Regions from separate parts of the Paenibacillus sp. N22P23 genome, predicted to be linked through region 1. Evidence: predicted binding sites of a transcription regulator. Region 1 holds the regulator's gene; the other holds the start of a gene.

What was found. Region 1 encodes LexA, which represses DNA repair genes until DNA is damaged. Its sites were predicted from a motif close to CGAACATATGTTCG; they were not measured.
Region 2: a site for LexA is predicted at 2,500-2,513, ahead of AC506A_RS15325 (SPL family radical SAM protein). Genes of this name have one in related genera too.

What each region holds. Positions count from the first base shown of each region.
Region 1 is NZ_JBXENT010000001.1:1,595,715-1,600,147, reverse strand. It holds gene glnA (type I glutamate--ammonia ligase) at 1-1,023, shown strand, start outside; gene AC506A_RS07610 (hypothetical protein) at 1,152-1,736, shown strand; gene lexA (transcriptional repressor LexA) at 1,833-2,453, opposite strand; gene AC506A_RS07600 (LysM peptidoglycan-binding domain-containing protein) at 2,643-3,020, shown strand; gene AC506A_RS07595 (DUF896 domain-containing protein) at 3,291-3,494, shown strand; gene AC506A_RS07590 (aldo/keto reductase) at 3,525-4,433, shown strand, end outside.
Region 2 is NZ_JBXENT010000002.1:1,057,636-1,062,068, forward strand. It holds gene AC506A_RS15310 (DUF4179 domain-containing protein) at 1-102, opposite strand, end outside; gene AC506A_RS15315 (sigma-70 family RNA polymerase sigma factor) at 95-634, opposite strand; gene AC506A_RS15320 (class I SAM-dependent methyltransferase) at 769-1,572, opposite strand; gene AC506A_RS15325 (SPL family radical SAM protein) at 1,565-2,464, opposite strand; gene AC506A_RS15330 (hypothetical protein) at 2,581-3,303, opposite strand; gene AC506A_RS15335 (phosphotransferase) at 3,320-4,216, opposite strand.

The DNA.
Region 1 (4,433 bases):
GCCGGAGATCCGCGCGGCATTCTGAAGCGCGTTCTGAAGGAAGCGGAAGAGCTTGGCTTTACTGCGATGAACGTTGGACCTGAACCGGAATTTTTCCTATTCAAAACAGATGAGAAAGGCAATCCGACTACAGAGCTTAACGACCAAGGCGGATATTTCGACCTTGCGCCGATGGATCTTGGTGAGAACTGCCGCCGTGAAATCGTATTGACACTGGAAGAAATGGGCTTTGAAATCGAAGCTTCTCACCATGAGGTGGCTCCAGGTCAGCACGAAATCGACTTTAAATATGCGGATGCAATTAAAGCAGCCGATCAAATTCAAACGTTTAAGCTGGTAGTCAAAACCATTGCTCGCCAGCACGGACTGCATGCTTCGTTTATGCCGAAGCCGCTCTTCGGTGTGAATGGTTCCGGTATGCACTGTCACCAATCGTTGTTCCGCGGTAACGTAAACGCGTTCTACGATGAGAGCGACAAGCTGGGCCTTAGCCAAATCGCTCGTTATTACATGGCTGGCATGCTGAACCATGCACGTGCCTTCGCAGCGATTACGAACCCAACTGTAAATTCGTACAAGCGTCTGGTACCAGGCTATGAGGCGCCTTGTTATGTAGCATGGTCTGCGAGCAACCGCAGTCCGATGATTCGGATTCCGGCTTCACGCGGTCTCAGCACACGGATTGAAGTGCGCAGCCCAGACCCTGCGGCTAATCCATACCTAGCGCTTGCAGTTATGCTTAAAGCAGGTCTTGACGGTATCCGCAACAAGACTCCGCTGCCGGCTCCAACTGACCGTAACATCTACGTGATGACGGATGAAGAGCGTATTGAAGAAGGCATCCCGAGCTTGCCGGATGACCTGAAAGAAGCATTGACGGAGCTGCTTCGCAGCGAAGTGATTTGTGAAGCGCTTGGCGACCATGCGCTTGCACACTTCTATGAGCTTAAAGAAATCGAGTGGGACATGTACCGTACGCAAATCCACGAGTGGGAACGCGATCAGTACCTGACGCTCTACTAGAACCGGAAACCCTTGACGCCTCTGGCGTTGAGGGTTTTTTTGTGTCTGAGGATGGAAGTGTTTCCGCACTTGTACCTCTCAATCCGCATAGTATGCCACAACAGTAATACATGAAGGAGGCAGCGAGTGTGAAGGAGAGGGCGGCGACAAAAGCGGAAAAACAGTTTCGGCTTACCGGGGCGATATTATCACATGTAGCAGCAACAATGGTGCCATTCTTAAGGAAGATCGCACTGAATTATACCTATGCACTGAAATGGTCCAAGGCTATTCGAGGCGCGGATTTGGATACCTTATCCGCTCTGTTTAAGTCGGTAGTGCCTTCTGCAAAGTTAAACGGCTTCTCGACGAATGCGATTGGCTATTTCTTCGATTTCGAGTTTCCGGAGCCTATCCTTCAATATTCCATTGGAACGACGATTCCACCGGGGACAACGCAATTCACGTTCTCCACTCCGATTCATAGAGCGATTGCAAGAGCAGTTCTGCCCTTCTATAAAGCACTTCTATGTTCTTCAACTTACGCAGCTGCGGTAGCTGCGGCTGTGAACAACAACAATCGAACACGGCTATCCTATTTGATTCGACAAAAAGTAACGGCATATGCGCTTAAATCGATTCAGATTGATTTCTCCGGCATAGCCTTAAGTTTCAAGTACAAGAGCAGTAAATTCACTTATCGTCATTTGTTATTCCGTGAAATTGTAGGTTAGCTGACATTGCGGAGGTACATCTACGAGGGGAGGACCGAAAAGGGGCATTTCTTATCGCTGCTGCAGCGATAAGAAATGCCCCTTTGTTTCGTTCATTTAGTGGATGTCGCGGAAAAGTCCAATGACTTTACCGAGTATGGATACATTACGCAGACGAATAGGTTCCATCGTCGAGTTCTCCGGTTGAAGACGGATATGGTCCTTCTCTTTATAGAAGGTTTTCACAGTAGCTTCGTCTTCTTCAGTCATCGCTACGACGATATCGCCGTTCGAAGCGGTTTGCTGTTGGCGGACAATGACGTAATCGCCGTTATGAATGCCTGCTTCGATCATACTCTCTCCAACAACGCTAAGGATAAATACGTTGTGGTCACCAACCTTGTCAGCTGGAAGGGGGAAGTAATCTTCGATATTCTCTGTTGCCGTAATCGGTACACCGGCAGTTACCTTACCTACTACAGGGACCTTTGCAATGGAGAGAGGGAATGGAATCTCGTTGTCTTCGCCGTCCAAAATCTCAATCGCGCGAGGTTTGGTTGGATCGCGGCGAATAAGGCCTTTCTTCTCCAGGCGATCAAGATGGCCGTGAACAGTTGAGCTGGAAGCGAGTCCGACCGCTTCGCCAATCTCACGAACGGAAGGCGGATAGCCTTTCTCGCGTACTTCCGTCTTAATGAATTCTAGTATCGCCTGCTGGCGGTTTGAAAGTTTCGACACCGGAATCACTCCAAAGTTTCATTTGTGTCAAATTATAGCACAGAACCGGAGTTCGTACAAACATAAGTTCGAGAAACACAAGTTCGCATATTTTCACGAACAAATGTTCCAATTGCGCTTGACTGCAAACAAGCGTTCGTGTTATTCTAAATTTAACAAAAACAGAACAAACGTTTGGGGTGCTGGTGAATGATGACAACAATGTCCACTTACTCTTCTACTTATAAAGGTGAAACTCGCAATACACGCGCTGTGAAGCGTACTTGGCAAGAGAGAAGAACAGAACGTTTACTAATGAGGCTAGCCGTTGCTACATTGTTTTTCGTACTGCTTTTCACAGGATTGTCACTGATGACAAGCCAAGCTAACAGTGAGCATCCGACAGCACCTACTGCTTCGGAGCAGATCGTCATTGTTGGCTCCGGTGACACACTTTGGAATATCGCTAGCAGTATTCGCAAGGAAGGTGAAGATATTCGTCATGTTGTTTTCGACTTGAAACAACGGAACAACTTGACCTCTAGCTCGCTGCAAGCCGGACAATCCTTAATTATTCCTGCCGAATAACTAGATGATATACCGCATCTACTTCTATAATAGGAATACATACTTACAAGAACGTTCTATAAGCATCTGCATTCACAAGTCTGAGCCCCCGTTGCTCAGGCTTTTTTCATTTTCGTGGTATAACGTATAAATAGGGTGAACTTGACGTGATGGAGCGCGGTCAAGACTAGTGGAATCAAGCGCTGGAGAGGTCCATTTCGCCTTGACAATGGGCAATTAAAAATGTCAAAGTAAAGAATGACATGTTGGCCGATTCAGGAAAGGAGCATAATGGATATGGAGAAGATCATCGCCCGTATTAATGAATTATCCAGAAAGAACAAAACAGTAGGGTTATCCCCGGAGGAACTGGTCGAACGCGACGAGCTTCGCCGTCTATATCTTGAGAATTTCAAGAAAAACTTCCGTAATCAACTCGATACCATTAAATATGTGGAGGATGAAGAGGACGGGGACGATACGATCAAGCATTAGCAGCAGTCTATTCGAAGGAGGACATGTAGCATGCAATATCGTTTACTTGGCCGAAGCGGTTTAGCCGTATCGGAGCTTTGTTTAGGTACAATGACGTTCGGTAACACGACGAGCGAGACGGATTCGATAGAGATGATGAATCGTTTCTTCGAGAAAGGCGGCAATTTCCTCGATACTGCGAACGTATATGTTTCCGGGCGTTCTGAAGAGATTGTAGGTAAGGCGATAAAAGATAGACGCTCCGAAGTTGTACTCGCAACGAAAGTGAGATTTGCGACCGCAAACCATCCAAACGGCGTTGGTGTTTCCAGAAAGCATATTATGGATGCTGTTGAAGCAAGCTTGAAGAGACTGGATACCGACTATATCGACCTCTACCAAGTTCATGTATGGGATCACGCTACACCGATCGAAGAGACGCTTCGCGCGCTCGATGATCTGGTTACATCAGGGAAAGTTCGTTATATCGGCTGTTCCAATTTCTTCGCATGGCAGCTCATGAAGTCTTTGTCTACGAGCGATTGGAATCGTTATGTTCGTTTTATCTCGATTCAACCGCAATACAGCCTGGTTAGTCGTGAGATGGACCGCGAGATGTTGTCTTTGTGCTTGGAAGAGAATGTAGGTATTATTCCTTGGGCACCACTAGGCGGCGGATTTCTGACAGGCAGGTACACACAAGATGAGCCTGTAAGTGGAAGATTAACTTCCAAGCAAGGTGAGAGCTCGTGGGCAAATCGTGCTAGCGAGGATAATTTCGCAGTGCTTGAAGCAGTCCTAAGCGCAGCGAAAGAACTGGATCGAACACCTGCTCAAGTCGCGCTGTCATGGCTGCTTCAACGTAAAGGGATAACGTCTCCAATCTTTGGCGCTAGCACATTGGAACAGTTTGAAGAAAATATGGGTGCTATCGGTTGGACGATGCCGGATTCAGTATGG
Region 2 (4,433 bases), on a different contig from region 1:
CCTCTCATCAACCGCTTCGGGAACCGTAATCTGATTAATCCGTTCCTTCATTGCCTCCAACTGCGGCCAATCCTGCTCGTTCGCATCACGAAACTCATTCATGGGGTTCACCGTCCTTCTCCAGCCGCTGCCGCAGCCCGCCGAGTGCTTTGTGCAGCCATGTTTTGATCGTACCTTCCGGCTTCTGTAACGTTCTCGCGATTTCGGTGATCGTTAGATCATGATAATATTTCAGCTCAATGACGGTCCGATAGTTGGCATCTAGCCGTTCTACCGCGGATTCGAGCATTACTTTCTCTAGTAATTGGGATTCGCCGCTCCCCACGTGCTGTTCTCCAGCCACGGCCGCCACCTGATGCTTCTCATTCCGGCGAGACCGCCTCTTGGTTTCATCCGCACAATAGTTCATCAGAATGCGAATCAGCCAGCTTCCAAAATAACCAGGTTCTTTCAATCGGTGAATCTGCATGTATGCCCGGCAGGTCACTTCTTGCACGGCTTCAAGCGCATCGTTCTCATTCTTCAAATACGAATACGCAATCCGGTACATTTTATCTTTGTGCTGCGTAATGAGGCTGTAGAAGGCCGCATCGTCACCGCGTTTAGCTGCGTGAGCCAGCAATTCGTTATCCATGCGCTACCTCTCCTGCCATTATGCTTCTTCTACAAGTTAGACGCTGCTGAGCGGCAAACGGTTTTTGTTTTTCTCAAATTCGTGTACGAATGACAAAAGGCTGCCAAACCGGCAGCCCTCCTCGTCACGATCATCTATGCGTTCTTCCTTCCCATGTACATGAAATGTTCGGCAAAACTCAATAGCTCCTCGCGTTCACATACTTGCTCCGCCAAGTCGAGCCAAGCCGATATTACCTCAGGCGGCTGTGTAAGAAGCTCCGGCTCACGCAGGTATAGGAAGCTTTCGCAGTTGATCACGTGCAGCTTCTCTAGCTCGAATTTTTGGAAGAATGGAACCACATCTCGCGGACGAATGTAATAGTTGTCCGTGAATCCATGCCCGGCAAAATTCGCATCCTCAATCATCGTATGAAGCTCAGACCTGCGATCAGCAGATAGAATGAATGCAGGATTACGGATCAAGTAATCCCAGACAAATGAATATGAAGAGACAAAGGATACGAATAGGATTCCGTTTGGTTTTAGCTTCTTCATACATTGCTGAATAGTCGCAACTCTATCCTTCTCTTCTTTCAGATGATACATCGGCCCCATGCACAGTACATGATCAAACTGCTCATCCGCAAGGCTAGATAAGTCGCGGCTGTCCACACATAGACCTTCTAGTGGCAGCTCAAGCTCCTTCGCTTTGCTCAGCGCAAAATTCACATTGTTGGGCGAGAGATCAGCCAACGTCACCTCGCAGCCACGCGCCGACAGGTGAAGCGAATACCTGCCCGGACCACCGCCTAGATCCAGCACTTTGTCGTTCGGCTTGATGTAGCGGTTCATATACCGTTTGCTAAGCTCAAACTCAACTTTGTGACGCTCAAGACGATCCCACTCGTACTGCACCGTCTCATCATAGAATTGTCGAACAATCTCAACGTCATCCATAGGAACACTCCTCATCGTCGAACAAACTCATTTGGAACGAGTCAGCAGCAGGCGGCTGATAATAGGGCATTTCGGTGGATATCCCATGCAGCGAGCAGGCTTCACGGAACCGAAGCTCCAGTTCTTTCTCCTTCTTCGACTTACACTCATAGGCAAGGCCGAATGTCCGTCTATATTGATTACTCAAACCTGGAAACTCTTCATCCAGCTTTCGATAGAAATACTCCCGCTGCCGATCTCGCAACGTAACGCCGAATGCCGCCATGATATGTTTGACACCTGCTGCTGCCGCCCTCTCGACAAGCTGATCAATGTTATCCAATTGATCTTCCAAGAAGGGGAGAATAGGCATCATCAGCATAGTCGTCACCACACCAAGTTTCTCGAGCTCAGCAAGCGTTCTGAATCTCTCTGTAGAGGAAGCCGCATGGGGTTCCAATTTACGAGCCAGCTCATCGTTAGCGGTCGTAATCGACACCGCAACGGAGGCATATTTCGTGCTCAGCTGCTGCAGGATATCGGAGTCTCGGAGAATGAGATTGCTCTTCGTAGTAATATGTACCGGGAATCGGAACTCCGCAATCATCAGCAGCGCGCGCCGCGTCATCAGCAGCTTGCGTTCCATCAGCGTATACGGATCACTCATCGAACCTGTGCCGATCGTGGACTCTCTGCTTCTTTTCGCTGCGAGCTCCTTACGAAGAAGCTCCAACGCATTTGTTTTGACCGTAACATTGTGGAATTCATCGATACCGTACCGCTCACTTCGTGAATCACAGTAGATACACTGAATGTCGCAGCCACGATAGAGATTCATCGTATATTTAGTCCCGAACCAACCGGCAGGGTATTTAGTAGGGATTAGGATACTCTTAGCCTGAGCGGATTGCATTTCACTTTACACCCCCACCTTCAAACAACATGATAAGAACATTTGTTCTTATCTCAAGAATAACATTTCTTCTTGTTTGTGGGAAGTGAATTTGATGAAAACAAGCACACTTGAATTTAGATGTCCTTAACGAGGTTCCAGGTCCCTTTTGAATATGCGAGCCAAGTCTTGTACTCACTCATTTCGTCCCTAATGCCATAGACTTTGTCCATGTCCGTGAAATGACCAACAGCCGCGATCGGGATCTTATATTCGGCTGTATTCTTGATCGCTCTCGATAAGCCAATGAATAATCCATCTCGGGCAGACTCTAATAGTACTGCAGATACTTCCTTCGGGATTGGCTCAAATTTCCTCCCTGTGATCTTCCGCAGCTTCTCTACAATAACGTTTGCCAAAAGCATTTCATAATCACGCCGGTCCGTCACATAGAGCTTGTTGAACCAACCGTCATCATGTGCATAATAGGCAAATCTCATCATTGGCACTAGGTGCAAGGGTCTAGCGAGATGCCCGAAGAACAATAATTCAGCAATCTGATTGTTGCTTAATGTGTCCATATCCGCTTCTTGAGCGAAATCCACCCAACAAAAATCCCCATAGCCGTAAACATCATCCTCGATCAGCTCATCCAGTTCTTCCCGCGCCACATAATCAAATCGAGTATGTGGATTCCATTGCGCATTCGAGAAGTTATGTTGGAGTAGTAACAAATTCTCCGGTCTATTAGGTACACCATTCATAAATTCATGAAATTCAATCCCATACGAATAGAAGCAGTTATTCGCACTCTCATTACTGACATAGATCAAATCCCTGATTTTCTTCTTTTTGTTCATGGAGCCATTCTCCGTTTCACTGAAATAATGCCCGCTGCGCAAACCATAGACCCAGATCAACTGACCCTTGCACGCCTAGCAGCCGATAGAAAAAACGATAGATAGTGCGATAATCAGTTAAATCGGGAGGGGCGAGGATCGACGAATACCCTTTGAGGAAAGAAGCCGCCGATCTCTCATCAAGCACATACTCCAAACCAATAAAATCAAGCTCACGGGGACCTACCGCATAAGCTTCAACATCCACTACCGCGGATAACATCCCGTCATGAATTAGAAACTGCGATGAATCAAGATCTATAAAAACAGGACAGAAGTGAGCAGGTACCGGAAGATCTTCAAGGTCACGAAGCATCGCATCAAGCTGCACCTTTATCTTGTTATCATTCGCATAATCGCGATCAACGAGCTCTCTCATGGTGTGAGACAAGCGAGTATGGAAGGATTGTTGTGGACCAATTGGAGTTCCACCAAGGTTGCCAAAATAATGGCAGCGCTGCAAATGGACTCGACCCAACCAGACACCTAGCTGATGCAGCAGTGCATCGGACTGCAAGGAGAAAGACTGGAATGTCTGACCGTTCATTTTCTCGACGACAAGATACTCTCTGCCCTCGATTATCTGATGCTTATGTATTCGCGGCGCTGGAATATCTGCAATAACACTAAGCATGGCAGCATTCGCAGCGAAGAGACGCATTCGTCTGGGGTCAATCCCAAACAGATCATAACACCCCCACCAAAACTCATGGGTCGGCGCTTCCTTCCATCTGGATGAACGTACGACACATTCCTCTGATGCGGTCTTCACCAGCCAGACATCGCTCGCATGCCCGGAATAACCAGGGTCGAGCACCGTAATATGTTCAATTGGTTCATCAAAGAGCTGCTGAAGCTCAGAATCAGTAGTCATCGCTGGAACACTCCCATTGGTATCAGCTTCCGATCTCTAATCTACCTATTAACTGTTCCAACTCCAGATCTATCATCGAATAGCACTCCCGAATACATTTTGCGCTAACGAATCCTGTAGGCCTTATTCGTGCAAAATTGGCCACTTTTCGATTCTAACGAACTGTAGAGGTCCTATTGAGGAGAAATGATACGAAAAAGAGCCATTTAACACCAAA